3 regions of the Kitasatospora sp. NPDC086801 genome follow, and region 1 is predicted to be linked to each of the others. Evidence: riboswitches for the same ligand, from Rfam matches in the RefSeq annotation. Region 1 holds a riboswitch; each other region holds the start of a gene.
What was found. Region 1 has a riboswitch for cobalamin ahead of ACIPLC_RS11695 (prenyltransferase/squalene oxidase repeat-containing protein). Riboswitches for the same ligand answer to the same signal wherever they lie in the genome.
Positions count from the first base shown of each region.

Region 2: it holds a riboswitch for cobalamin, as region 1 does, so the genes downstream of both, ACIPLC_RS06560 (FecCD family ABC transporter permease) here and ACIPLC_RS11695 (prenyltransferase/squalene oxidase repeat-containing protein) in region 1, are expected to answer to the same signal.
Region 3: it holds a riboswitch for cobalamin, as region 1 does, so the genes downstream of both, metE (5-methyltetrahydropteroyltriglutamate--homocysteine S-methyltransferase) here and ACIPLC_RS11695 (prenyltransferase/squalene oxidase repeat-containing protein) in region 1, are expected to answer to the same signal.

Region 1 covers NZ_JBIVAX010000007.1:141,822-151,306, forward strand. Annotated here, with positions in the region: gene ACIPLC_RS11690 (flagellar hook-length control protein FliK) at 503-1,000, opposite strand; gene ACIPLC_RS11695 (prenyltransferase/squalene oxidase repeat-containing protein) at 1,035-2,090, opposite strand; cobalamin riboswitch at 2,190-2,328, opposite strand; gene cobF (precorrin-6A synthase (deacetylating)) at 2,446-3,204, shown strand; gene ACIPLC_RS11705 (GNAT family N-acetyltransferase) at 3,399-3,998, opposite strand; gene ACIPLC_RS11710 (hypothetical protein) at 4,068-4,244, shown strand; gene ACIPLC_RS11715 (hypothetical protein) at 4,331-5,053, opposite strand; gene ACIPLC_RS11720 (APC family permease) at 5,666-7,084, shown strand; gene ACIPLC_RS11725 (amidohydrolase) at 7,169-8,806, shown strand; gene ACIPLC_RS11730 (TetR/AcrR family transcriptional regulator) at 9,004-9,485, opposite strand, start outside.
Region 2 covers NZ_JBIVAX010000003.1:315,116-324,600, reverse strand. Annotated here, with positions in the region: gene ACIPLC_RS06590 (hypothetical protein) at 1-45, shown strand, start outside; gene ACIPLC_RS06585 (RNA polymerase sigma factor SigF) at 94-972, opposite strand; gene ACIPLC_RS06580 (anti-sigma regulatory factor) at 1,246-1,656, opposite strand; gene ACIPLC_RS06575 (GNAT family N-acetyltransferase) at 1,906-2,382, opposite strand; gene ACIPLC_RS06570 (ABC transporter substrate-binding protein) at 2,463-3,458, opposite strand; gene ACIPLC_RS06565 (ABC transporter ATP-binding protein) at 3,481-4,245, opposite strand; gene ACIPLC_RS06560 (FecCD family ABC transporter permease) at 4,245-5,327, opposite strand; cobalamin riboswitch at 5,417-5,555, opposite strand; gene sodN (superoxide dismutase, Ni) at 5,643-6,038, opposite strand; gene sodX (nickel-type superoxide dismutase maturation protease) at 6,355-6,726, shown strand; gene ACIPLC_RS06545 (CGNR zinc finger domain-containing protein) at 6,723-7,313, opposite strand; gene ACIPLC_RS06540 (amino acid ABC transporter ATP-binding protein) at 7,428-8,225, opposite strand; gene ACIPLC_RS06535 (amino acid ABC transporter permease) at 8,222-9,196, opposite strand; gene ACIPLC_RS06530 (ABC transporter substrate-binding protein) at 9,234-9,485, opposite strand, start outside.
Region 3 covers NZ_JBIVAX010000036.1:40,902-50,386, forward strand. Annotated here, with positions in the region: gene ACIPLC_RS29045 (TioE family transcriptional regulator) at 1-23, opposite strand, end outside; gene ACIPLC_RS29050 (erythromycin esterase family protein) at 82-1,299, shown strand; partial or broken gene ACIPLC_RS29055 (LysR substrate-binding domain-containing protein) at 1,496-1,774, shown strand; gene ACIPLC_RS29060 (hypothetical protein) at 1,857-2,396, opposite strand; gene ACIPLC_RS29065 (hypothetical protein) at 2,788-4,083, shown strand; gene metE (5-methyltetrahydropteroyltriglutamate--homocysteine S-methyltransferase) at 4,319-6,634, opposite strand; cobalamin riboswitch at 6,799-7,021, opposite strand; gene ACIPLC_RS29075 (serine hydrolase domain-containing protein) at 7,302-8,570, shown strand; gene ACIPLC_RS29080 (MerR family transcriptional regulator) at 8,622-9,404, shown strand; gene ACIPLC_RS29085 (CoA transferase) at 9,424-9,485, opposite strand, start outside.

The sequences.
Region 1 (9,485 bases):
CGGCCGGGCCGTCGGCGAGGGAGGAATCAGAACAGCCCTGGGCCGACGCCGGACGGACGCTGCGGGAGGGCACGGACCTCGACTCGCTCGGAACGGTCGAACTGCCGACCACCGCCAGTGAGCGATTCGGCGTGCTGAGACCGCGCCTCCGCGAGATCCCAGCGGATGTCGGCCGATCGCAGGGCCGGGCGCTGCCCGTCGGCGGGGCCGCGCACCGCAGAGCCGGCCGAGGCCGCTCCGGCTGATGTGCCCGCAGACGCCACTGACGGCACCGCCGTGACTGTCAGGGCCAGAGCCGTCAAAGCCAGCAGACCCGACACTGCCGCCGAGTGCTTCACGCCGCCATGTGATCGCATGCCACAAAGCTCGAACATGCCGACGGGAAGGTGCCGGTCAACGATTTCGCTGATTCATCCCGCCGGCCTACCGGCCCTCCGACCAGAGGGCCGCACGTGAGTCGTGCGGGATGCGGTCCCACTGGCAGTCGGGGTGCCTCCGGACGTCAGGGCGCGGTGATGCCCGGCTGCGCGCCGGCGCCGAAGGACCAGCCCTCGACGTCGCCCGGCGCCGGGTCGTAGCTGCCCGCGCCCAGGTTGCTGTACGACCAGGCACCGCCGTGCTGGGCGTGCCAGTACGACCAGTAGGCGCTGCCGGTCGGGTTGGTGCAGGTCGTCGGCAGGGCGCTGATGGCGCAGACGAAGCCCGGGTAGCGCGGGTGGAAGGTGTACGGGAACCCGGCGCCGGTCAGGGCGGCGAGGCCGCTGGCCGGGTCGCCGGGCGCGCAGCCGGTCTGGATGCCGCCGCCGAGGGCGGTGAAGTCGACCACGACGGTGACGCCGGTGGTGCCGTCGCAGGCAGCGGCCTGCGCCTGTGGGGCCTGGACGGCGGAGGCGCCGAGCAGGCCGGCGGTCAGGGCCGCGGCGGCGGCGATCGAGCCGAGGGTGCGGCGGGCCGGACGGGCGAGCCGGGCGGGCCGGGCGGGCGCCATGGTGTCGGTCATCGGAGTACTCCTCACCGGATCAGTGGGACCGGGGTCAGCGGGTGGTCGCCGGGCAGGCCGGCACGGCCGCGTCCGGACGCGCCCCGGCGGCGGACAGGGTGGCCAGCGGAGTGCCGGCCAGGCCGAGGACGGCCTGCCCGGTGGCCCGGGCGCCGTTGGCCGGGTTGAAACCGGACGCGTCGTAGGCGACCGCGCCACGGACCGCCGGGTCGGCGGCGCAGCCCTGCTGGAGCTTGACCAGGCTGCTCCAGCCCTTGAGGCCGCCGGAGAGCAGCGCCTGCGTGGCCAGGCCGGTGGTGTTGGCGTTGGACGCGGCCGCCCCGGCGGCCGCGAAGCCGCCGTCGGCGTTCTGGTGGGCGGTCAGCCAGCCGAGCCCGGCGTCGGCCTTGGCGGTGCGGCCGGTCGCGGCCAGGGCCTGGGCCGCGAGCGCGGTGGCGTCCGGGTCGCCGGTGCAGGTGGCCTGACCGTAGGAGAGCGGGAAGCCGCCGTCCGCGCACTGGCTGTTCGCCAGGAAGTCGACGGCCGTGGCCGGGGCGCCGCCGGGGGTGCGGTGCAGGGCGATCACGGCGAGGGACTGGCCGAAGGCGTTGCTGTAGTCGCCCCACTGGGAACGGTCGGAGAAGCGGCCGGACGCCGTCTGGAGCGAACGCAGCCGAGCCGGGAGGTCGACGCCGCCGAAGCTCACCGGATCCCCGCCGCGCACCTCGACGGCGAGCAGCAGCTTGGCGGTGGCGCCCGCGTACGCCTCGGTGGTGCCGTCACCGAGGTAGCCGCCGAGGATCTCCGGCTTCGCCAGCCAGGCGGTGGCCTTCGCGGCGGCCTGGTCGGAGCTGCGCGAGGCCGCGAAGGCCAGCACGGCGTCGATGGTCAGGCCCTGGTCGGGGTAGGCGGTGCCGTTGAAGACGGACTCGAAGTGGTCGCCGTCGACGAGCTGGCGGGCCAGCCAGCCGGCCGCCGCGGCGTCCGGACGGACCGTGGCGGAGTGCTCCTGCGCGGGGTCGGCGTGGGCGGCGGCGGCCGCCGGGAGGACGGTGGCGAGGGCGAGGGCGGGTATCGCGAAGAGGCGCAGGGGGCGTCGGATCAGGGACACGGTGGACCTTTCCGGGCCTGGACGCAGGGGCCCGGAGAGCGTCGGCACCTGGCCGGGCAGCCCTCGGAGCTCCGGCCCGCAGACCACGACGGGAGGAGGGAGCGACACACCTCCGCCGACGGGTACTCGGGCTCGCCGCCGACAGCCGTCGGCGGCCTACCGTTGCGGGTCAGCGCCGGATTCGGACCGGCTTCCCCCAACGGCGGAGTCAGAACATGACGGCTCATCATGGCGAAACGGAAAAGATCCGGTCAAGGGGTCGTGTGCCGGATCACGAGATTGCGGGCCCGGTCCGGCGGCCCACGCGCCACCCGGACGCGGGGGTCGGGGCGGACCAGACGGCAGAATGCTCGGCATGCGGCACATCTTCGTCATCGGCATCGGCGCGGGCGACCCCGACCACCTCACCCTGCAGGCGGTCAAGGCGCTCGCCCGCACGGACGTCTTCTTCCTCCTCGACAAGAGCGAGGAACGGCAGGACCTGATCCGGCTGCGCCGCCGGATCCTGGCCGAGCACGGGCGGACGGGGCACCGCGTGGTCGAGGTGCCGGACGCGGAGCGGGACCGCACCACCCCCGCGTACGCGGCCGCCGTGGACGACTGGCGCGTCCGCCGTGCCGACCTGGTCGAGCGGCTGGTCGCCGAACACCTCGGCGAGGACGAGACGGGGGCGTTCCTGGTCTGGGGGGACCCGAGCCTCTACGACAGCGTCATCGCCGTGGTGGACGACGTCCTCGCCCGCGGCGCCGTCGCGTTCGACCACGAGGTGGTCCCGGGCATCAGCAGCGTCTCCGCGCTGGCCGCCCGGCACCGCACCACGCTGACCCGGGTCGGCCGCCCGGTGCAGATCACCACCGGCCGCCGCCTGGCCGACGGCCTCCCCGAGGGCGTGGACGACGTGGTGGTGATGCTCGACGGCCGGGCCGCCTTCACCGGGATCGACCCCGAGGGGCTGGAGATCCACTACGGCGCCTACCTCGGCACTCCCGACGAGATCCTGGTCTCCGGTCCGCTCGCGGAGGCCGCCCCGCGGATCCGTGAGCTGCGCGATCGAGCCCGCGAGCGCAAGGGCTGGATCATGGACACCTACCTGCTCCGGCGCTCGGAGAGCTGACGGGCCGCGGTGCGGCCGCCCCGGGCGAGGGGGCGGCCGCACCGGGCGGACCGTCAGCGGTGGGTGAAGGACGACGGGCGCTTCTCGGCGACGACGGCCGTGCCCTCCTCCTGGTCGGTGGTGGCGAACGTGGCGTGGAAGAGCCGGCGCTCGAAACCAGGATCGTCTCGTCAGCGGTCACTTGCCGTCCTCCCTCAGGGTGGTGATGATCGCCGAGAAGTCCAGGCCCGAGCCTCGCCCGCCGCGAAGTCCGCGTACGGCTGCGCGGCCCTGCGTCCGAGCTCCGTGGGCAGGCCCGCGGCCTCGGCGGCTCCGGCGGCCAGTCCGAGGTCCTTGGCCATCAGGGCGGCGGCGAACCCGGCCGCGTAGTCGCGGTTGGCCGGGTCGTGGACGATCTCGACACAGTCGACATCCGGGAGGAGGAACGCCTCGCGGACCAGGGCCTGGGCGGCCCGGGTCGCCAGCCCGCGCCCGGTGGCGTCGGGGTGGAGCCAGTACCCGATTTCTAAGGTCCGCTCTGACGGACTGCGGCGGAACAGCTGACACGTTCCCACGATCATCCCGTCGACCACGATCGCGTAGGTGAACGCTTCGCGCTTGGTCCACCGCTCGGCGCGGCGACGCAGGAAGTCTCGTGCGGCCTCGATGCCGTGATCTGCGGCCCACGACATCCACGGCCGGAGGTGATCCTGCGACTCGCTGATGACCTTGAACAACTCGGGTAGGTCCGCCCCGCGATCGAAGGCCCGCAGGGTCAGGTCGCCGAGCGAAATCACCTCGGGCGGAGAATCCACGGCAAGAGGATCGCGCTACGGCGCGGTGCCGACAACCAGTTCTCGCGACCCGCCGCCGTCGGTCCGTCGATGGTGGAGGGAGCCCTCGGGCGCGGCGCGAAGGCGATCGCCGAGGTCCGGGTGCGCTACCTCGGCGACGAGTGCCGTGCCGGTCGTGGCACCTATGCGCAGCCGGCCGAGCGGTACCAGGACGTGCGGGCCCGATCGGTGGAAGAACTGGCCAGCCTGCAGTTCCTGCAGCTATAGCGGTCCGCTGTGACCGCTGCGGGTGCCGGCCTTCGGTGCGGGTGGGGAGTGATCGCCGCACCGAAGACCGGCTGGCAGATGAGGGGTCAGCGGCCGTGCTTGACGATCGGACCGCCGTGGGTGATGGGGATGCCGGGGATGTACGGTGAGCCCTTGGGGACCCCGGGGAAGGTCCCCGAGCCGCTGCCGCAGATCCCCTTCTCGGCCGGTGTCATCTTCCGCGAGCCGTACATGTGCACGCCGGCTTCCTGCGGGACGGGTGCGGTCCCCGCGAAGTTGTTGACGTACCAGATGTAGTGGCCCCAGTGCGGAGAGCCGTAGTGCAGCTCGTAGGTTCCGCTGGCGCTGTGCATCTTGGTCTCGCGGGTGATCCAGCCGACCTCGCCGGCCGGCACTGTGAGGGTGTCCTGGTTGGTGAAGGTGTCGGTCCAGGTCCACGTCTGGCCGTAGGTCTGCTTGAAGCCCATTTCGAACTTCGACAGGAAGTCGAAGCCCGCGGTGACGCTGATCTCGGTCGAGACCGTGTTCGATCCGCCGGTGCTGTCGCTCCAGGACACCGTCTTGTTCTGTGCCACTGAGGAGCAGTTGTAGACGAGCGCGACCTGGTGGGGGGCGGTGAAGAAGGTGCTGGTGCCGGTCGGTGTGAATTTGCAGTAGTCCGTGGCGGTGCCGCAGTCCTTGAGCAGTTCCGCGATGGTGGGAGCGGAGTCGCGTACGGGAGAGACCGCCTGGGCGGCGGGGGCGACGGTGACGAGCAGTGCGCCTGCCGCGGTGGCGACGACGGCCGTTTGGAGACGGCGGATACGCATGGTGGTGCTCCTGTTTCTCGTTCGGGGTCTGGCGTGCTGCATCCGGGTGGTGCAGTGCCGGGGTGCCGGGGTGCCGCGGTGATGTCCGGGCGCGATGCCGGAGCGGCTGAGAGGTCATCAATTCGCTTGGGAAAAATGCTAGTTGAGCAGTGTTGCATGCGGGGGAATCTTGAGGGAAACCTGAGCTTCCTGTTCCGCTGTGGTGTGGGACGGCCCGTAGGCAGTGCCGGGGAAGGGGTAGGCAGCACTTGAGGGTGCGGGCGCCTGCCAGCCTCTGGCGGGTCCGGAGGCTGGACGGGTTCGCCCCGGGCTTCGCGACGGGCGGGGCGATCGAAGTGCCACTCAAGCCGGAATGACCGGCGACGTCCGGCAGTTCCCAAACGACCGCACGTCCGACCGTCTTGCTGGTGCGGCCGCGCTCGCCCCCCGGACACCGCGTCGCCCCACGCCCGCACCCCGGCCCTTATGACAACAGCATTGACGTGCAAGGACGCCGCCGGTTTCATGTCTCGCACCCCTCCCCCACACGAGCAAGGCGGTGATCCGTTGAGACCGACGGTGAAGGCCACGGGCAGCGCTCCGAAACCGGACGCGACCAGCCCCCACGTCACCATGCACAAGTCCATCGGCCTGCTGGACGGGGCGACGATCGCCGCCTCCAGTACGGCGGCCACCAGCAGCATCGGCATCGGCCTGGGCCTGATGGCCGGAGTCGTCGGCCTGCACCTGCCCGCGATCATGCTGCTGGCTTTCCTGCCCGTGCTCGCCATCGCGGGCGGCTACGGGCGGCTGAACGTCGTGGAGCCGGACGCCGGCAGCAGCTACCGCTGGGTGGGCCGCATCCTCAGCCCCTGGCTGGGCTTCCTCACCGGCTGGGTGAACACCGTCGGCACCGTGGTCTTCATGGCCTACACCACCACGGTCACCGGCTCCTCCATCATCCAGCTCCTCGACCTGGCCCACCTGCGCAGCGTCGCGGGCCTGCGCCTCGACGCCGACTCCACCGTCCAGTGCACCCTGCTCGGCCTGCTGATCCTGGTCGGCGCGGCACTGGTGGCGGTGCGCGGCCTGGACCTGGCCGCCCGGCTGCAGAAGGCGCTGCTGGTGTTCGAGTACGCGGTGCTGCTCGGCTTCTGCGGGTACGGGCTGTTCGCCGGCGACCAGCCGTTCTCGCTGCAGTGGTTCAACCCGTTCGACATACCGTCCTTCGACGCGCTCGCCCAGGGCATGGTGCTCGCGGTGTTCTGCTACTGGGGCTTCGAGTCGGTGTTCAGCGTCGGCGAGGAGGTGCGCAGCCCCCGGGACGCCTCGCGGGGCGGCATGCTCGCCCTGGTGGTGATGCTGCTGCTCTTCCTGCTCGCCAGCACGGCCTTCCAACGGGTGCTGCCGCTCGACGAGTTGGCCGACAACGGCGCGCACGGGCTCACCTACTTCGGCGCGAAGCTCGCCCACCAGCCGCTGGCCGCCCTGCCGTTGATCGCGCTCATGTTCTCCGCGGTGGCCTCCCTGCAGTCCTCCGTGATCCCGACCGCGCGCGGGATGTACGCGATGGGGCGCGACGGCGTGCTCGGCCCGGTCTGGACCCGGCTGCACCCCAAGCACACGACGCCCGCCGTCGGCACGCTGCTGATCACCGGCATCGCGGTGCTCATCGCGCTCGCCTCGATCGCCATCCCCACCGTCAACGACCTGATCTCCGCCGCCGTCAACGCGATCGGCATCATCGTCGCGCTGTACTACGCGCTGACGGCCGTCGCGGCCGCCGTCCGGTTCCGGCACCTGCTGCGCAGCGCCCCGCTGGAGGGGCTGCGCGCGGTGGTCGGCCCGCTGCTGGGCGCGGCGGCACTGCTCGCCGTCGGCGGCTATCTCGCCTGGTCGTTCTACGACTCCGCCGACCACTTCGAACTGGCCGCCGACAACGGGTGGTTCGAGCTGACCGTGACGGTGCTGATGATCGTCACCGGGCTACCGGCGGCCGCCTGGGCCCGCTGGCGGCGGCGCTCGCCCTACTTCCTGCCCGCCACCGACTGACACCGCCCGACACCGCCCACCGCCTGACATCGCCCGACACCGCCCGACAATCCACGGAAGCCACGAGAGAACGGAGCACCCCCCATGCCCAAGGCCGATCTGGTCTTCACCCACGGCCCGGTCCACACCGGTGACGCCGCCCGCACCCGGGCGACCGGCCTAGCCGTGACCGGCGAGCGGATCACCGCCGTCGGCCACGACGAGGTCCGGGAGCTGATCGGGCCGGGGACGGAGGTCGTGGACCTCACCGGCAAGCTGCTGCTGCCCGGCTTCCAGGACGCGCACGTCCACGCGGTCTTCGGCGGCACCGAGTTGGCGGTCTGCGACCTCACCGGCACGGTCGGCGTCGCCGACTACCTGGAGCGGATCCGCGCGTACGCCGAGGCCAACCCCGGCCAGGCGTGGATCACCGGCAGCGGCTGGTCGATGGAGAGCTTCGAGGGCGGGCTGCCGACCCGGCAACTGCTGGACTCCGTCGTCCCGGACCGCCCGGTGTACCTGACCAACCGCGACCACCACGGCGCCTGGGCCAACACCCGGGCCCTGGAGCTCGCCGGCCTCACCCGGGACACCCCCGATCCGGCCGACGGCCGGATCGAGCGCGAGCCGGACGGCACCCCGGGCGGCACGCTCCAGGAGGGCGCCACCGGCCTGGTCGCCCGGCTGATCCCGCCCTCCACCGCCGCCGACCGGCTGAACGGGCTGCTGCGCGCCCAGCGGCTGCTGCACTCACTCGGCATCACCGGCTGGCAGGACGCGCTGCTCGGCGTGTTCAACGGCCAGCCGGATCCGTCCGACGCCTACCTGGCGGCCGCACGCTCCGGCGCGCTGACCGCCCGGGTGACCGGCGCGCTCTGGTGGGACCGCGACCGAGGCGCCGAGCAGATCCCCGAACTCGTCCAGCGGCGCGCCGAGTTGAGCCACGGGCGGTTCCGGGCCGGCTCGGTGAAGATCATGCAGGACGGCATCGCCGAGAACTTCACCGCCGCGATGACCAGCCCCTACCTGGACGGCTGCGGCTGCGCCACCGCCAACTCCGGCCTCAGCTTCGTCGACCCGGCCGCCCTGCGCGGGTACGTCACCGAGCTGGACGCGCTCGACTTCCAGGTGCACTTCCACGCCCTCGGCGACCGGGCCGTCCGCGAGGCGCTGGACGCGGTCGAGGCCGCCCGCGCCGCCAACGGGCGACGCGGCACCCGCCACCACCTCGCCCACCTCCAGGTGGTTCACCCGGATGACCTCGCCCGCTTCGCCCGGCTCGGCGCGATCGCCAACATCCAGCCGCTCTGGGCCGCGCACGAGCCCCAGATGGACGAGCTGACGATCCCGTTCCTCGGCCCGGAACGCGCCGCCTGGCAGTACCCCTTCGGCGCCCTCCAGCGCGCGGGCGCCACCCTGGCGGCGGGCAGCGACTGGCCGGTGAGCAGCCCGGACCCGCTCGCCGGCGTCCACGTGGCCGTCAACCGGAGCGAGCCGGGGGCCACCGACGGCCGGGTCTTCCTCCCCGAGCAGCGCCTCGACCTGGCCTCCGCCCTCGCCGCGTACACGGCCGGAACCGCGCACGTCAACGGCCACGACGACGCCGGCACCCTCACGACGGGCCACCTCGCCGACCTCGTCGTCCTGGACCGCGACCTCTTCACCGCCCCCGCCGAGGAGATCGCCGACGCCCGCGTCCTGCGCACCTACGTCGGCGGCCGGCTCGTCCACGCGGCGGACTGAGCCACCCCGGGGGGGGTGGGCCGGCGCCCCGGCGCCTCGGGGAACTGCCCCGGGGCGTCGGCTGCGTCGGGGCGTCGGCTGCGTCGGCAGCGTCGGCAGCGTCGGCGATGTGCTGGTCGCCGACGCGGCCGGGGGCGGCCGACCCGGCACCGGGGCGACCGGCCCGGCACCGGAGGCCGCTGTCCGTCCGGCCGCGCTCAGCCCGTGGCCGGGAGGCGGGCCTCGGCGGCGTCGAGGAGGAGGTCGAGGGCGTAGGGATAGCCGCTGCGGCGCATGTCGCTGGTGAGGAGGCGGGCGGTGGCGGCGATGTGCGGGTGCGTGGTGGCGTCGAGCCGGGCGTAGGAGGCCTGCCAGACCTCCAGGTCGGCGGCCTGGGCAGCGGCGGGCAGGGCGAGGGCGGCGGCGTCGAGCGCGGCGAAGCCGAGGCTCTGGTCGACGAAGGCGTGGTAGATCCGGACGGCCTCGCGGTCGGGGAAGCCCGCCCTGCGCAGGACGCCCAGGATGGCCTCGACGGCGGCGATCTCGTAGCTGCGGCCGGTGGTGCGGTGGGCGGCGAGCAGCGCGGCCTGGGGGTGGGCCTGGTAGGCGGCGTGGATGCGCAGGCCGATGGCGCGCAGGTCCGCGCGCCAGTCGCCGGTGGCCTGCCAGCCGTGCTGGGCGCGGCCGATGAGCTCGTCGG
Region 2 (9,485 bases), on a different contig from region 1:
AACCCGAAGTCGACGGCGGCCCTGTACGCGTCGCACGAGGGCTGAGCGCACAGGGCCGTCGGGGGGCGGCCGCCGGCTGGGCGGCCGTCGGTCCTACTCCTCCACCAGGAGCTTCTCCCGCAGCTGGGCCAAGGTCCGGGCCAGCAGTCGGGACACGTGCATCTGGGAGATCCCCACCTCGGCGGCGATCTGCGACTGGGTCATGTTCCGGAAGAACCGCAGCACCAGGATCTTCTGCTCCCGGGGCGGCAGTTGGGCCAGCAGCGGCTTGAGCGACTCGCGGTACTCGACGCCCTCCAGCGCCTCGTCGGTGGCGCCGAGGGTGTCCGCGACGGCCGGCGACTCGTCGTCGCTGTCCGGCACGTCCAGGGACAGCGTGGAGTACGCGTTGGCGGACTCCAGGCCCTCCAGGACGTCCTCCTCGGAGATCCCCAGGTGCTCGGCGAGCTCGTGCACCGTGGGGGAGCGCCCGTGCCGCTGGGAGAGCTCGCTGGTCGCCGTGGTGAGCGACAGCCGCAGCTCCTGGAGGCGGCGCGGCACCCGGACCGCCCAGCCCTTGTCGCGGAAGTGCCGTTTGATCTCGCCGACGATGGTCGGCGTGGCGTAGGTGGAGAACTCGACCCCGCGCTCGTGGTCGAAGCGGTCCACCGACTTGATCAGGCCGATGGTGGCGACCTGGGTCAGGTCGTCCAGCGGCTCGCCCCGGTTGCGGAACCGCCGGGCCAGGTGCTCGACCAGCGGGATGTGCATCCGCACCAGCTGGTTGCGCAGCTCGACGCGCTCCGGGGAGCCCTCGGGCAGCGCGGACAGCCGGACGAACAGCGCGCGGGCCGCCTCCCGGTCCGGCGCGCCCGAGCGGTGCGGGGCCTGGGTGGGCACCGCGCCGCGCAGGTCCCCGGCCCCGTCCGCCGGTTCGGACGGGGGCGGGGATGCGGGCGACGGATCAGACGTCGGCTCGGTCGGGTGGCTCATCCGGTGGGCGTCCTTCGGGTGCGCATCGTCGTTGGCGGCGAGGCCAGGAACGCTCGCCTGGGTCGGTACGGCAGGTCCCGCCGTCGCGAGGCCGGTACGGTCCAGATCACTCACGGCCATTCCCCCGTTCCGTTCCGGGAGCACCGGGGCCCTCGGGCCCCGGCATCGTCTCGTTGGTCGTACCGCGTGGGGCGGTACCGGGCGCCGTCCGCCCGGCCCCGGGATGGGGGACCGGGCGGACGGCCCATGTGCGGTGCTGGTTCGACGCCCCGGTCAGTGGGCGACGGGGCCGCCGCGCTTCTTGTGCAGGCTGATCGACACGGTCTTGTCCTCGCCGACCGAGGAGTCGACCTCGCCGGCCAGGGCGGAGAGCACCGTCCAGGCGAAGGTGTCCCGTTCGGGTGCCTTCCCGTCGGTGGTGGGGGCGGCGACGGTCACCTTCAGCGAGTCGCCGACCAGCCGGAACTCGCAGGTCAGGACGGAGCCGGGCACCGCCTGCTGGAGCAGGATGGCGCAGGCCTCGTCGACCGCGATCCGCAGGTCCTCGATCTCGTCGAGGGTGAAGTCGAGCCGTGCCGCCAGGCCGGCCGTCGCTGTTCGCAGGACCGAGAGGTAGGCCCCTGCCGCGGGCAGCCGGACCTCCACGAAGTCCTGCACTCCGGGCTCGCCGTCGATCTGGGACACCCTCACCTCCTGGGTGACGCGCTGTGCTTCCGGGCCGGTGGCCGCGGCACTGTCTGTTGCTTGGCTCAACTGCTTCGCCCCAACTGTCCAGAGGGGTGGTGCGGTACGTACCGGTCATACCCTTCGCACGGCGACCGGACGCCGCGTATCCGCCTGAGACCTTACCGCTTTCCGCACGCCGGCCAGGGCTCGGGAGTCACTCATGGTAAGTCATCGCGACGCAGGGTGGCAGGGGTTCGGGCGGTCCGTTCAGCGGCCGCCGGCGGCGGCGAGCGCCTCGCCGGCGAGCCGGTAGACGCTCCAGCCGTCCATCGGCACCGCGCCGAGGGACTTGTAGAAGTTGATCGAGGGCGCGTTCCAGTCGAGCACCGACCACTCCATCCGCGCGTAGCCGCGCTCGACGGCGATCCGCGCCAGTTCCAGCAGCAGCGCCTTGCCGTGGCCGCCGCCGCGGGCCTGCGGGCGGACGTACAGGTCCTCCAGGTAGATCCCGTGGGTGCCGCGCCAGGTCGAGAAGTTGAGGAACCAGACCGCGAAGCCGACCGGCTCGCCGGTGGCGTCGTCCTCGGCGATCAGGGCGAACACCGCCGGATCGGCGCCGAACAGGGTGTCGCGCAGCTGTTCCTCGGTGGCCACGGCCTCGTGCGGGGCCTTCTCGTACTCCGCGAGCTCGCGGATCAGGGCGAGGATGACGGGAACGTCGGTCACGACGGCGGTGCGGATCATGCTGCGAGCCTACTGCGCGGGCCGGCCCCGGCCCAGGCCCGATCGGTGGCCGGGCCGGGCCGGTGCGCGGGCGGACTCGGTCAGCGGGCGGGGACGGTGCGCAGGTAGTCGGCCAGCGCGGTGATCGCGGCCGGGTTGCGCGGGCTCTCCACCAGATCGACGTAGTCCAGGACGAAGATCCGGTCGTTCTTGACCGCAGAGACGCCGGCCAGGGGCGGGAAGGACTTCAGGAAGGCTCGCTTGGCGTCGGCGCCGGTCTCGCCGTAGTTGTTGATCACGATCACCTCGGGGTCGCGCTGGACCACGCTCTCCCAGCCGGCGGTGACCCAGGTGTCCGCGAGGTCGCCCATCACGTTGGTCCCGCCGGCCTTGGTGATGATCTCGTCGGCTGCGGCGAACTTCCCGACGGTGTACGGCTTGTCCTGCCCGCTGTCGTACAGGAAGACGGACGGCCAGCGCTCGGGCTGCGGGGCGGCGGCGACCTGCGCCTTGAAGTCGGCGATCAGCTTGTCGGCCCGGTCGCGGACGTCGAAGATCTCGCCGAGGTTGGCCAGGTCGGTGTAGAGCGCGTCCAGCGGGGACATCACGCCGCGCTCGGTGCCCTTGCCGCTGCGGCAGGACTCGCTGAGCACGTACGAGGGGATGCCGAGGTCCTTGAGCGCCTGCGGGGTGAAGCCGCGGCCCTCGTCGAAGCCGTAGTGCCAGCCGGCGAAGACCAGGTCGGCCCTGGCGTCCAGCACGATCTCCTTGGTGATCTCCTTCTTGGAGAGCCACTTGGCCTGCTGGTAGCCGTCCTTCCAGGCGACCTGGTCGACCCGGCCCTTGTCGTCGGGCATCACGTAGCCGGCCATCCGGTCGGTCAGGCCGAGGGCGAGCATCAGCTCGGTGATGCCGACGTCGTTGGTCACCGTCCGGGCGGGCTTCTGCGGGAAGGTGAGCTTGCCGCCGCAGTTCTCCACGGTCACCGGGTAGTGGGCGGAGGCGGCGGTCGCGTCGCCGCTCGGGGCGATCTCGGCGCCGCAGGCGGTGAGCCCGAGGGTGAGCAGGGCGGTGATGGCAGCGGCCTTGGTGCGCACGGGGGTTCCTTCGGGGGGTGGGTCAGATCCGGTCGAAGAGCAGTTGGACGGCGCCGGTCACCGGATGCCGGACCGGGGTGGCCCGGACACCGAACACCTCGGCCAGCAGGGCGGGTCGGAGCACCTCGGCGGGCGGCCCCGAGGCGACGATCCGGCCGGCCCGCAGCACGTACAGCAGGTCGCAGTGGCCGGCCGCCAGGTTGAGGTCGTGCAGTGCGGTGAGCACCGTCGGGCCGGCCTCCCGGACCAGCGCCAGCACGTCCAACTGGTGGGCGATGTCCAGGTGGTTGGTGGGCTCGTCCAGCACCAGCAGCCGGGGTTCCTGGACCAGCGCGCGGGCGATCAGCACCCGCTGCTTCTCGCCGCCGGACAGGCTCAGGAAGCCCCGCCCGGCCAGCTGCTCGGCGCCGACCTTGCGCAGCGCCTCCGTACAGCGCGCGTGGTCGCCCCGGCTCGGTCCGCCCAGTCCGCGCCGGTGCGGGAGCCGGCCCATGGCGACCACCTCGGCCACCGTGAAGTCGAACTCGGCGGAGTGCTCCTGGGGCAGCGCGGCCACCCGCCGGGCGGCCTCGCGCGCGGTCAGCGCGTGCAGGTCCGCGCCGTCCAGCCGGACGGCCCCGGCAGCCGGCCGCAGCGCCCGGTAGACGCAGCGCAGCAGCGTCGACTTGCCGCTGCCGTTCGGCCCGACCAGCCCGACCACCTGCCCGGCGGCGGCGTCCAGGGCGACGTCGTGGACCAGCCGGGCGCCGGCCAGTTCGACCGAGACGGAGTCCAGGGAGAGATCCATCAGCGGCCTCCGAAGGAATAGCCGCGACGGCGCATCAGCAGCAGGAAACAGGGCACCCCGAGCACCGCGGTGACCACCCCGACCGGCAGTTCGGCGGGCGCCAGCAGGGTGCGCGAGACGATGTCCACCCAGACCAGCAGCAGCGCCCCGGCGAGCGGCGCGACCAGCAGCACCCGGCGGTGCCCGGCGCCGACCAGCATCCGGGCCAGGTGCGGCACCATCAGCCCGACGAAGCCGATCGCCCCGCTGACGGCCACCACCGTGCCGGTGACGGCGGCGGTCACCACGAACAGCTCGCGGCGCAGCCGGTCCGGGTCCACGCCCAGCGAGGCGGCCGTCTCGTCGCCCATGGCGAGCGCGTCCAGCCGGCCGGCGGCGCAGGCCAGGTACGCCAGGCCGGCCAGCACGGTGACGGCGGCGATCGGCACCGAGCCCCAGGTGGCGCCGCCGAGGCTGCCGAGCAGCCACATCATGGCGTCCCGGGCGGCCTCGCCGCGGGCGGCCGCGAAGACCATCAGCGCGGTGACGGCGGAGAAGCCGTAGGACAGCGCGGTGCCGGTGAGCACCAGCCGCAGCGGGGTGAGCCCGTAGGCCGTTCGCGCCGCGAGGTAGACCAGCACCATGGCGACCAGCGCGGAGCCGAACGCGGAGGCCGAGATCGCCCACATCCCGAGCGAGGCGAAGGCGCCGAGCAGCAGCACGGCGTTGGCGCCGACGGCCGCGCCGGAGGAGATGCCGAGCACGAAGGGGTCGGCCAGCGCGTTGCGCACCAGGGCCTGGACGGCGACCCCGGTGGCGGCCAGCCCGGCGCCGACCACGGAGGCCAGCACGGCGCGCGGCAGCCGGATCTCCCAGACGATCGCGTAGGCGGCGGCCTCGTCCGCCTCCAGCCGTCCGCCCGTCAGCCCGGCGGCCAGCAGCCGCAGGACGCGGGGCAGGCCGATCCCGGAGGCGCCCAGCGCCACGCCGCAGAGCAGGGAGAGCACCAGGGCGGCGGCCAGGCCGACGGCGAGCGGGACGGCGGGTATTCGACGGGCGGGCGGGCTCGTTGCGCCACTGCCCGCGGCTGCGGTGCTGCTCACGGTGCGCCTTGCCTCGGGCCGCGGGTGCGCGGGGGCGGCACCGGTCGGGCACGGGCCCGGGCGCCATCCCCTCGCAGTCCACGGCGAGTTGTCGGGAGTTCAGCGGCCGAGGGCGATCGGGCTGGCGCGGTTCTGGGGCCGCGCTCACCGTTGCGGGTCAGCGCCGGATTCACACCGGACTTCCCCCTCGGACGCCCTGGCAGCATAACAGCCACTCAGGCTAGGCAACCCTTACCGGATCGGATGGGGCGTGAACGCACGACCGCCCCCGTCCGGCGCTGCGGACGGGGGCGGTCGGGTGGCGACCTGTCAGGCTCAGGCCTTCTTGGTCTCCCAGAAGATCTTGTCGACCTCGGCGATCAGGTCCAGCAGGGCCTGGCCGGTGGCCGGGTCGGTGGACGCCTTGGCGGCCGAGGCGGCCTTCAGGGTGTCGTTGATCAGCTGGTGCAGCTGCGGGTACTTCTCGAAGTGCGGGGCCTTGAAGTAGTCGCTCCACAGCACCGAGATGTGGTGCTTGACGGCCTCGGCACGCTGCTCCTTGATGATCAGGGCGCGGGTGCGGAATGCCGGGTCCTCGTTGGCCTGGTACTTCTCCTGGGTGCCCTTGACCGACTCGGCCTCGATCCGGGCCTGCGCCGGGTCGTACACGCCGCAGGGCAGGTCACAGTGGGCGTGAGCGGTGGCGCGCGGTGCAAACAGACGAGAGAACATGGGAGTCCTTCCTTAGATCGTCTTCCCGCGCCCGAGATTACCCTTCCGTCCCCGGGGTTTCGCGATCGGGCGATGGGCCTAGGGCAAAAGACGGACCCGCAACCGGGGTAATCCGGACATCGAACGGATCGAACGGGGTGACGGTCCGTACGGCAGACTGGGACCGGGTGGTCCGGGAGGAGGAGTCGTGGCGCGGAGCACGGAACCGGCGGGCACGGAACCAGCGGGCACGGAACCGGTGGGCACGGAACCCCGGGGGCGGGGCCGGGGCGGCGGCGCGGTGCCGTTCGGGCTGGTCGACGTGGCGGGCCCGTCGATGGTCCCGACCCTGCGCGAGGGCGACCAACTGCTGGTGCGCTACGGCGCGCCGATCCGGCCCGGCGCGGTGGTGCTCTTCCGGCACCCCTTCCAGCAGGACCTGCTGGTGGTGAAGCGGGCCGCCGAGCGGCGCCAGCGGGGCTGGTGGCTGCTGTCCGACAACCGGCCGGTGGACAGCGACAGCCGCAGCTACGGCCCGGTGCCGGACGACCTGGTGCTCGGCCGGGTGCTGCTGCGGCTGCGCCCGCGCCCGGCCTGGCTGGCGCCGGGGCGGCGGCTGGAGCGGCTGCTGCTGACCACCGGCCAGGCCCGGGTGCCGGGCCTGGCCCGCCGCCTGGGCGTCTGGGCGGAGGAGCTCCAGGCGCCCTAGCCGGTGGCGCCGAGTGCCGCGGCCTCGGCCTCCTGGCGCTTGCGGGCCCGGTACGCGGCGACGTTGGCGCGGGTCGCGCAGCGGTCCGAGCAGTAGCGGCGGGAGCGGTTGGTCGAGGTGTCCAGGTAGGCGTTGCGGCAGGGTGCGGCCTGGCAGATGCCGAGCCGGTCGGCGCCCAGCTCGGTCAGGTGGACGGCCAGGCCCATGCAGGCGACCGCGCTGAAGTGGGCGGTGGCGGTCGGGGAGTTGTCGGCCAGGTGCAGGTGCCAGCGCGGCCGGCCGGCGTCGTCCAGGTAGTCGTGCCCGGAGACCAGCGGGCTGACCGGGTACTCCATCAGCAGGCTGTTCAGCAGGTCGACGCCCCGGATCTCGTCGCCCTCGGCGGCGGCCTCGAAGACCCCGCGCAGCCTGGTCCGCACCGCCCGCAGCCGGGGCAGGTCGGACTCGTCGGCCTGGGCGGAGGCCCGCGAGGAGTCGGAGAACAGGCCGCGCACCGCGTCCACGGACGTCAGCGTGTCGGTGCCGCGTTCGGGCTCCTCGGTGTTCACCAGCCGAACGGCGAGATCGGCGTACGAGGCGAGCTCCACGGAGGTCCTTCCAAAAGGTCGGTAACGGGCTGATTGCGTCCAGCCTATTACCCGGGTGGGGAAAACGTTCGGCGCCCGGCAGGAGTAGCCTGCCGGGCGCCGGTGGGTACGGCTCTACAGCACCTTGGAGAGGAACGCGCGGGTGCGCTCGTGCCGGGGGTCGGTGAGCACCTCGCGGGGGTTGCCGGACTCGACCACCACACCGCCGTCCATGAACACCAGCGCGTCGCCGACCTCGCGGGCGAAGCCCATCTCGTGGGTGACGACCACCATGGTCATGCCCTCCTCGGCGAGGCCGCGCATGACGTCGAGGACGTCGCCGACCAGTTCGGGGTCGAGCGCCGAGGTGGGCTCGTCGAACAGCATCAGCTTGGGCTTCATGGCCAGCGCGCGGGCGATCGCGACGCGCTGCTGCTGGCCGCCGGAGAGCTGGGAGGGGTAGTTCCTCGCCTTGTCGGCGAGGCCGACCCGCTCCAGCAGGACCATCGCCCGCTCCCGGGCGGCGGCCTTGCCCTCGCCCTTGACCTGGACCGGGGCCTCCATGACGTTCTCGACGGCCGTCATGTGCGGGAACAGGTTGAAGCGCTGGAAGACCATGCCGATGTCGCGCCGCTTGACGGCGACCTCGCGGTCCTTGAGCTCGTAGAGCTTGTCGCCCTTCTGCTGGTAGCCGACCAGTTCGCCGTCCACCCAGAGGCGCCCGCCGTTGATCTTCTCCAGGTGGTTGATGCACCGCAGGAAGGTCGACTTGCCGGAGCCGGAGGGGCCGATCAGGCAGAACACCTCGCCCTGCCTGACCTCCAGGTCGATGCCCTTGAGCACGTGCACGGAGCCGTAGGACTTGTGGACGCTCTCGGCGCGGACCATCGGCTGTCCGGTGGCGGCGGCCGGGGTCTTGCTCAGGTCGGTCATACGTGACCACCTCCCTCGAGCCCCGGGACGACGTCGACGCCGGTCTTCGGGGCGGGCTTCCCGGCGAACAGGCCCCGCAGTCGCTGCAGCGGGGTGGGCGGGAGGGTCCGGTTGGAGCCGCGGGCGTAGTAGCGCTCGATGTAGTACTGGCCGATGGTCAGCAGCGAGGTGAAGAACAGGTACCAGAGGCTGACCACGATCAGCAGCGGGATGTTCTGGTAGTTCCGGGAGTAGATGACCTGACCGGCCCGGAAGATCTCCTCCAGGGAGATCACGCTGACCAGCGAGGTGGTCTTGAGCATCGAGATGGTCTCGTTGCCGGTCGGCGGGATGATCACCCGCATGGCCTGGGGCAGGATGATCCGCCGCATGGTCTGGAACCGGCTCATGCCGAGCGCGTGGGCGGCCTCGGTCTGGCCCTCGTCCACCGACTGGATGCCGCCGCGGACGATCTCCGCCATGTAGGCGGCCTCGTTGAGGCCGAGGCCCAGCAGGGCGGCGACGAAGGTCGGGATCAGGACGTTGGTGTTCGCCGACCAGAACTCCGGCCCCCACGGGACGCCGATCGACAGCTTGGCCCAGATCAGGCCGAGGAAGTTCCAGAACACCAGCTGCACCAGCACCGGGGTGCCGCGGAAGACCCAGATGTACATCCAGGCGGTGCCGGAGAGCAGCGGGTTCGGGGACAGGCGCATCACGGCGAGGACGATGCCGCCGACCACGCCCATCAGCATGGCGAGCACGGTCAGTTCCAGCGTGACGACCATGCCGTGCACGATGCTGTCGTGGAACAGGTACTGCCCGACGATGTCCCACTTGAAAGCGGGGTTGGTGAAGAGGGCGCTCAGCAGCATCGCCGCGAGCAGGGCGATGACGACGGCGCCCGCCCAACGTCCGGGGTGGCGGACCGGGACGGCCTTGATGGTCTCAGGCCGTCCCTCCTCCGCCTTCCCCTTGTCCAGAGAGTTCACGGTGTGGCCTCGGGGGAGAGATGGAGCAGGCGGACGGTCAGTTCACGGCGCCGTTGACGGTCGACTTGTCGAGGGCACCGGACTCGACGCCCCACTTGGTGAGGATCTGCTTGTAGGTGCCGTCGTCGATCAGCGACTGGACGGCGCCCTGGATCGCGGGGGTGAGCTTGGAGCCCTTGGTGACGGCGACGCCGTAGGGGGCCACGCCGTAGGTGGAGCCGAGCTTCTCCAACTGGCCGCCGGCCTGCTTGATCGCGTAGTCGACGACCTGGGAGTCGGCCATCATGGC
Region 3 (9,485 bases), on a different contig from region 1:
CCGCTTTGAAGGTTTCTCCCCATGCTGCCGACGATATCGCGGGAAAGTTTCAACCGAAGGCTCAACGATACCGTTGAAGGCATGGCTACTGACATCAAGGACACCGCCCGTGCCGTCGAGGCCGCCGCCATCATGGGGCTGCTCCCGGCCCGGCCCCGGCTGCTCGCCCTGGGCGAGCCCACCCACGGCGAGGACGCTCTGCTCGACCTGCGCAACGAGCTCTTCCGGCAGCTCGTCCAGCAGGAGGGCTACCGGACGATCGCGATCGAGAGCGACTGCATGACGGGCCTGCTCGTCGACGACTACGTCACCTCGGGCACGGGCACCCTCGACGACGTCACGGAGCGGGGGATCAGCCACGGCTGGGGCACCTCCGCGGCCAACCGCGAGCTCGTGCGCTGGATGCGCGCCTACAACGTCCGCGTCGACGACGACGGCCGGCCCGCTTCCGAGCGGCTCCGCTTCGCCGGTTTCGACGGCCCGCTGGAGATCACCCACGCCGCGAGCCCCCGGCAGGCCCTCCTCGCACTCCACGGCTACCTCGCGGCCCGGGTGGACGCGGACCTGCTCCCCTGCACCGCGGACACCATCGACCGCCTGCTCGGCCCCGACGACCGGTGGACCGATCCCGCCGCGATGATGGACCCGTCCCGGTCCACGGGGCGGTCGGCCGAGGCCAGGGAGCTGCGGCTGCTCGCCGACGATCTGGTGGCGCTGCTCGACGCGCAGACGCCGCACCTGCTCGCGGCGACCTCGCGGGACGACTGGGACCGGGCGCGCCTGTACGGGCGCACCTCGACCGGCCTGCTGCGCTACCACTACTGGATGGCCGACACCTCACCGGCCCGCATGACGCGACTGTGCGCGCTGCGGGACGTGATGATGGCCCACAACCTCCTTGCCGTCGCCGCTCGGGGCCCGGCACTCGTCCACGCCCACAACTCCCATCTCCAGCGGGAGAAGAGCACGATGCAGATGTGGGAGGGGCCGGTGCAGTGGTGGAGCGCCGGTGCGCTCGTGAGCGCCCGGCTCGGCGAGGGGTACGCCTTCGTGGCCACGGCCCTCGGCACGATCCGGCACCAGGGGGTGAACGCCCCGGCGCCGGACACCCTCGAAGGACTCCTGTACGCGCTCCCGAAGGACCGCTGCGTCATCGACGCCCCGCGGCTGGCCACCGCCCTCGCCGGTACGCGGCCCGAGCCCCGCGTATCCCCCTGGTTCGGCTACGCCCCGCTCGACCCGGCCCACCTGGCGGGCACCGACGGCATCGTGTTCGTCAAGGACGTCCCGCAGAGCTAGGTGGTCAGTACGGCCAGGGCCACCACCAGCAGTCCCGCCTGTGAAAATCGCTGTCCGGCCGCCGGAGCACGGTGATAGACGACCGGGGTGCGAGAGACCCTGGACTTCCCCGATCTGCTGCGGCTGATCGACGAACGATCGACCGCCTTCCGCGCCGCGGTCGCCGCCACGCCCACCGCCGCCACCGCTGCCGGCCGTGCTGCGCGACAGCGAGCCGGCCCCGACCACCGTCGCCCGGGTGTCCCAGACGGCGACGGCCGTGCGCTGGGCCGCCCACGGGCCGGGGGTGACGCTCGTCCTGGCCTCCGCGGTGCCCCACGGTCACGAGCACCTCGCGCGCCCGGTGTCTCCGGCCGTCTCCCAGCCCGTCATCGCCGTGGTCCGGCACGGCGCGGGCCCGGCGGAGACGGCCCTGCTCGAACTGCTGCGCCAGGAGACCTGGTCCGAGTCCACGTCCTTCCCGCCGGTGCCCTGACCCACCATCGGCCCCGCCTGGTGGGCGGGGCCGATGGCGGGTCAGGCGGCCGTCGTCCCGCGCCCGCGCAAGGCGCCGCGCGTCAGCCCTGGTCCAGCTGGGACAGGGCGTCGGTGATCAGGCGCGTGGCGAAGTCGTGGTCGTCGCCGGACATCCGGTTGACGTGCTCCGCGAGCAGGGTGACCGTGGCTTCCAGGGGGTTCATCTCGGCGTCGGTCCAGGGCCCGTACTGCGCGCGCCACAGGTTGGGGCTCAGACCGCTGCCCGCGGCGATCAGCAGGCCGGCCATGGTGGGGATGACCTCGGGGCGGAAGGTCTTGGGCATCATGCGCATCGTGGCCACGAGGGTGGGCACCACGTACTCGATGACGTCCTTGCCGTGGTCCTCGCAGGCCGTCCGCAGCCAGTTCATGAACAGGTAGATGAGCGTGCACGCGCCGTCCAGCAGCTCGTTGAACTCTTCGGGGCTCACGGATGCGGCGAACTGGTCGATCATCCGCTGCTGTTCGGGGTCCGTCCCGGCCTTGCCGTCGTAGATGGCCTTGAGCCGGGAGTCGATCATCATGAGCGCTGTGCTCACATCGCCGACGGCAGCGTACTGGGGGTCACAAGGCGATGACACGGGTCTCCTTCTCACACGGCCGCGACGGGTGCGCGGATTGGTTCACCCGCTTGACGGTACCGCTCCCGGCCGAAGCCGGGCGCCCGCTGCCGCGACTCGCACACCCGTGACGGCCCGTCCGCTCTCACCCGCCTGCGGCGGCTTCCCGCAGGTCCCGGCGGTACGGCGGATCGCCGGGGGCGGTGGTGCAGCCCCCGGCGATCCGGTTCCACTCGTCAACAGCGCGTCACCAGCGCGTCACCAGTACGGGTGAGCCGTCCTCGCGGTCCTCCTGCCCCTGTGGTTCTTCACCACGACGCGAGCGCCTGAACCGGACGACCCGGCCGACGCGTTGTAGCCCGTAAGTGCGCGTACCTGAGAAGCGCAATCGTCCCGACAGTCAGGAAAGTTGATGGCACATCATGCACGGCGGCTGGCTGCGTTGCTCAGCGGGGCGTCCTTGGTCCTCTCCGCGCCGTTGATGTCGGTGCCGGCCTTCGCCGCGTCGGCCGATCCGGCGACCGGCTCCACCACCGAGGCCTTCGCCGAGGCCCAGGAGCGGATCGTCCAGGCCGCGGACGAGGTCAACCGGCAGGCTCACCTGGACCCGGCCACCGGATACGGCAACATCACCGTGTCCGTGCAGGACAAGGGGTACACCCTCTACTGGAAGGGGGCGGTTCCCCGGGACATCGGTGATCTGGTCGCCGCCCAGCGTGCCCGGGGCGTCGCCGTCTCGGTCGTTCCCTCGCGCTACAACGCCGAGGAGCTGAAGGAACGGGCGCATGCGATCATCACGTCCGACATCCGCGTCAACGGCGCGGAGATCATCAGCGCCGGGCCGAGCAACGACGGCAACTCACTGAACATCGGCATCGACGCCGCGCAGCTCGCAGCCCAGGACAACGCCCAGGCCTCCCCGCAGAGCACGGCCTCGATCCCGGACAGCCTCACCCACGGCATCCCCGTCACCGTCGCGCCGGAGGAAGCCGCCCAGGACACGGGTCTGCGGGAGGCGGACAGCTCCCCCTGGTTCGGCGGATCCCTCATCAAGACCACCGTGGGGGGTCAGGGCGCGACCTGCACATCCGCCTTCGGCGCCAAGTGGCCCAAGGAGTACAACCCCGCGGGGTTCGACCAGTACTACCTGATCACCGCCGAGCACTGCGTGTCGTCCGGCACCACGGTCAAGAGCGGCAACGGTCTGGTGATCGGCAAGGTGGCGGACGAGATCGCCCGCCACGACAGTGCGTTCATCTCGGTGGACAAGGCCTCGCCGTGGTTCTACACCGGCGGGCCGGTCAAGTCGACGACCCAGGCCACGTCGAAGTTCACCGGCCCCGGCACCCTCTATGCCGGCATGGAGTTCTGCGTGAGCGGCGCGCTCATGGGGGAGGTCTGCGGCGGGAAGGCCGTCAGCACGAACCAGGAGAAGAAGATCGAGGGAACCACGCGCGTGGTGAGCGAGCTCGACCAGGTCTCCGGCAAGAACATGGCGGGGAAGGGAGACAGCGGCGGCCCCGTGTACTCGTACGGCACGCAGGGCACCAAGTTCGCCGCGGGAATCCTGTCGGCGAGCATCAAGGGGGAGAACTGCAAGAATCCCCTCGGGGGCACGCGACCGTCCTGTTCGCCCAACATCTACGTGACGGACCTCGCGTCGACCCTGCGCCTGTACAACGGCATGGTGATCGGCGACTTCGTGTAGCCGGACTCCTCCCGCCGGCATGCGCGGGCCGGTGATCGGGGCGGCGTCGGCACGAAGCCGGCGCCGCCCCTGACCGATCACGCAAGACCCGGAGTCGTCACACACTCACGAGGAGTCCCGTGATCGAGCACCACGTCCGTGTCCACCCCGGTGCCGACCGGCTGCCGCGCGAGGAGCAGCTCGCCCGGAGACAGGCCGGGCCGCCGGCCCGGCCGACGCCGTGGTCACCGGCCGGTCAGCCGGCGAGCTCCGCGCGCAGGTGGCGGGCGGCGCCGACGAGGCTGTCGAGCGAGGCGCGGGTCTCGGTCCAGCCGCGGGTCTTCAGGCCGCAGTCGGGGTTGACCCAGAGCCGCTCGGCGGGGATGGCCGCGAGGCCCGCGCGCAGCAGCTCCACGGCCTCCTCGGTGCTCGGGACGCGCGGGGAGTGGATGTCCCAGACGCCCGGGCCGACCTCGCGCGGGTAGCCCGCCCCGGCCAGTTCACCCGCGACCTCCATGTGCGAACGGGTGGCCTCCAGCGAGATGACGTCCGCGTCGAGCTCGTCGATCGCCGTCATGATCGCGCCGAACTCGGCGTAGCACATGTGGGTGTGGATCTGGGTGTCGGCGCGGACGCCGGAGGTCGCCAGGCGGAAGGACTCGGTGGCCCAGTCCAGGTACGCAGGGCGGTCGGCGGCGCGCAGCGGCAGGGTCTCGCGCAGCGCCGGCTCGTCGACCTGGACCACGGCCGCGCCCGCGGCCTCCAGGTCGGTGACCTCGTCGCGCAGGGCGAGGGCGACCTGGCGGGCGGTGTCGCCGAGCGGCTGGTCGTCGCGGACGAAGGACCAGGCGAGCATCGTGACCGGTCCGGTGAGCATGCCCTTGACCGGGCGGTCGGTGAGGCCCTGGGCGTAGCGGAACCAGTCGACGGTCATCGGGTGCGGGCGGGAGATGTCCCCGGCGAGGACCGGCGGGCGCACGTACCGGGTGCCGTAGGACTGGACCCAGCCGTGCCGGGTGGCCAGGTAGCCGGTGAGCTGCTCGGCGAAGTACTGGACCATGTCGTTGCGCTCGGGCTCGCCGTGCACCAGGACGTCCAGCCCGGCCTTCTCCTGGAAGGCGATGACCTCCCGGACTTCCGTCTCCATCCGCTCGCGGTACGCGGCGGCGTCGATCCGGCCCGCCGTGAGGTCGGCCCGCGCGATGCGCAGTTCGGAGGTCTGCGGGAACGAGCCGATCGTGGTGGTCGGCAGCAGCGGCAGGCCGAGCCGGGCGCGCTGGGCCTCGGCCCGCTGGGGGTAGGCCTGCGCCCGCCGGGCGTCGGCCCCGGTCACGGCGGCGGTACGGGCGCGGACGGCCGGGTCGTGGGTGATCGGCGACTTGGCGCGCGAGGCGAGGTCGGCGCGGTTGGCGGCGAGGTCGGCGGCGATCGCCCCGGTGCCCTCGCGCAGGCCCCGGGCCAGCAACGACGCCTCCCTCGCCTTCTGCTTGGCGAAGGCGAGCCAGCGCAGGATCTGCGGGTCGACGTCGCGTTCGGCGGCGGCGTCCAGCGGCACGTGCAGGAGGGAGCAGGACGGCGCGACGTCGACCCGCTCGGCGAGGCCGAGCAGGGTCGCCAGGGTGGCCAGCGACTTCTCCAGGTCGTTGATCCAGATGTTGCGGCCGTCGACCACCCCGGCGACCAGCCGCTTGCCGGGCAGCCCGCCGACGGCGGCCAGATCGTCCAGGTTCCCGACGGCCGGGCCGGTGAAGTCCAACGCCAGGCCCTCGACCGGGGCCTTGGCCAGCACCGGCAGGGCCTCGCCCAGACGGTCGAAGTAGCTCGCGACCAGCAGCTTCGGACGGTCGGGCAGGCCGCCCAGCTCACGGTAGGCGCGGGCGGCGGCGTTCAGTTCGGCCGGGGTGCGGTCCTGCACCAGGGCGGGCTCGTCCAGTTGGACCCACTGCGCCCCGGCCGCCTTCAGGTCCGCCAGCAGCTGCGCGTAGACGGGCAGCAGCCGGTCCAGCAGGGTGATCGGCTGGAAGTCCTCGGCGACACCGGGGGCCGGCTTGGCGAGCAGCAGGTAGGTCAGCGGGCCGACCAGGACCGGCCGGGCTTCGTGGCCGAGCGCCAGTGCCTCCCGGAATTCCCCGACGGCCTTGTCCGGGTTGGCCGTGAAGACGGTGTCCGGGCCGAGTTCGGGCACCAGGTAGTGGTAGTTGGTGTCGAACCACTTGGTCATCTCCAGCGGCGCGACCTCCTGGGTGCCGCGCGCCATCGCGAAGTAGCCGTCCAGCGCGTCCGCCTCGACGGCCGCCCGGTGGCGGGCCGGGATCGCGCCGACGGCGACCGTGGTGTCCAGCACGTGGTCGTAGAACGAGAAGTCGCCGGTGGGCACTTCCCGGACACCGGCCTCGGCGAGCTGCGCCCAGTTCTCCCGGCGCAGGCCGACCGCGGTGTCCCGCAGGGCGTCGGCGGTGACCGTGCCCTTCCAGTACCCCTCGATCGCCTTCTTCAGCTCCCGGCCCTGGCCCTGCCGGGGGTAGCCGTACACGGTGGCCCTGGTCGCCGCGGCTGCGGACTTCGCTGTCAAGGGACTCTCCTTCGCGAGTCTGTCTCCTCAAGTGCCCGGGGACGGGACGAGAGCGCGAAGGGATGACGAACCGGGCGGCGGCCGCCGTGGACGCGCGGGCCCGATCCGCCTGGTGTGTTCGCCGACCCGCCCTCGAGGTCACCGGGATGTCCGCACGCGGAACGGTCCGCGGGCGGGCAGCGGGCAGGTCTTCGGACTCGTGGGCGCACCGGGCCTGTTGGCGTCCGGTACCTACTGGCCGTCGCTTCCCAGACCCGATCCGGGCCCAGTGCGTATGACGGCGGTCGTTCCCACTCACCGCTGCGGGGCAGTCCCGGATTCCCACCGGGTTCCCTCTTGCGACGCCCTGCCTGGCGGACGGGGCGAACCAGCTGCGCCGTCAGCTTAGGGGCAAAACGCGCGGGCCGAAGCGGAAATCGCGGCAGCTGTTCGCATGGTGAGACGCCGTCGCCTGGCCCACGGCGATCGCCGTGCGGGACGCGGCCGGACGCGTACGAGCTTCGGCGGCCGCCCGAACGGGCCGGCGCCCCGCTCCCGGAGCCGCCCCGGGCCCGGGAGGCGGCTGTGAGCCGGATCACCGTTGAGGTTGACCTCGGGTCAGGGCGGAAGCTCCTCTCAGCGGCACGACGCCGACCCGGGCAGCACCGATGCGAAGGAGCACACCACCATGTCCCTCACCTCTTCCGGCCAGCACGGGAGCACCCTGCGGACCCCCGCGTACGGCGCCGAGTCGCCGACGGCCGCCGCCGCCGGGCAGGACCGCCCAGGGCTACAGCAGGCGATCGAGGAGATCGTCGACTCCGGTTTCGTCGGGGTGTCGCTGCGCGTGCACGACGAGCGGGGCGAGTGGGTCGGCAGCGCCGGGGCCGCCGAACTGGGCGGCGCCGCGAAGCCGCCGGCGAACGGGCACGTCCGGATCGGCAGCAACACCAAGACCTTCACCGCGACCCTGGTGCTGCACCTGGTGGCCGAGGGCAGGATCGGGCTGGACACCCCGGCGGCGGACCACCTGCCCGGGTTCGGGCTGGACGAGCGGATCACGGTGCGGATGCTGTTGCAGCACACCAGCGGGGTGTTCAACCACACCGGCGAGGTCTACGACGACGGGACGATCGTGCCGGGGATCGCCATCCCCTACAGCACCACCGGCAGGGAGTGGGTGGACGACCGCTTCAAGACCTACCGGCCGCAGGAGCTGGTACGGCTGGCGCTGTCCAAGCCGGCCCGGTTCGAACCGGGGGCCGGCTGGAGCTACTCCAACACCAACTACGTGCTGGCCAGGCTGCTGATCGAGAAGGTCACCGGCCGCCCGGTCGCCGAGGAGATGCGGCGGCTGATCCTGGGGCCGCTCGGGCTGTCGGGCACCGTGGCGCCGGACGCCTCGCCGGAGATCCCCGAGCCGCACGCCCACGCCTACTACCGGTACGAGGAGGCCGGCGAACGGAGGACCATCGACATCACCCGCCAGAACCCCTCCTGGATCTCCAGCGGCGGCGACATGATCTCGACCACCCGGGACCTCCACACCTTCATCTCCGCGCTGCTGGGCGGCAGGCTCCTGCCGGCCCCGCTGCTGGCCGAGATGTGCACCCCGCACCCGACGGGCATCCCGAACATGGACTACGGCCTGGGCGTGTTCGTGGTGAAGACGGACGGCGGCGGCACCGTCATCTCCCACAACGGCGCCGCCGTGGGCCACGCGGCGCTGATGTACAGCACACCCGACGGCAGCAAGACCCTGACCGCCGCGCTGAACTGCGTGGACGACGCCGATCTGTCCATCGGCGGGGCGTTCCAGGCGGCGATGCACCGGCTCGTCGACGAGGTGTTCTGCGGACGAGGTGTTCTGCGGCGGGCAGGCCGATCCGGCCCGGCCGACGCTCTGAGGTGCTCCGCTCAGCCGCCGAGCTCGAAGGAGTCGACGAGATCACGGTAGCCGCCGAGGTCACGGTAGCCGCCGAGCTCGAACACGGGGCAGGATGGGCGGATGAACGGAGTCACGATCGGGCAGGCGGCGGCCTTCGTCGGCGTCACGGTGAAGACGGTGCGGCACTACCACAAGCTCGGCCTGGTCGGGGAGCCGGAACGCGACGGCTCCGGGTACCGGCGGTACGGATCGGCCGACCTGTTGCGGCTGGTGCAGGTCCGGACGCTGGCCGCCGCCGGGGTGCCGCTGGCCGAGACCGGGCCCCTGCTCGACGCCGACGCCGCGCTGTTCTCCACCACGCTCGCCGACGTCGAGCGGCAACTCACCGAACGGATCGAGGAGTTGACCGTTCGACGCGACACGCTGCACCGGCTCGCCGACGGCGACCGGGCCCTGCTGCCCGACCGCGCCGTGGCACTGCTGGAGCGGATGCCCGGCCTCGGCTTCACCCCGGACGAGGTGGCGGCCACCAGGGAGGGCTGGGTGCTGGCCAGAGCCCTCGTCCCGGAGGGCTTCGACGGCTACCTCGCCGACGTCGAACACGCCCTGCAGGACACCCGGTTCGTCGCCTTGCTCAAGCGCGGCTACGAAGCCACGGCCTGGGACCCGGACGACCCGCGGATCGCCGAACTCGCCACCGCCGCGGCCGACCACTTCCTCGCCAACCCCGCACAGCTGAAGATCGTGACCGGCCTGCAAGCCCGCACCGAGGCCGCGGCCCGGTACAAGCTGATCGCCCACCACGGCGAAGCCCGGGGATCGGCCGGGGCCCGCCTGGTCGCACTCGTCGAGACCAGGCTCCGCTCCGCCAGCGTCCGCATCCCCGGGCCGGACTCCCCCTGACCGGCCCGGGGTCGCGGCGTCACTGCTCCCATTGCGGGCGGCAGGAGCCCCGGGGTACGAGGACGGTGCGGTACCGGCCGG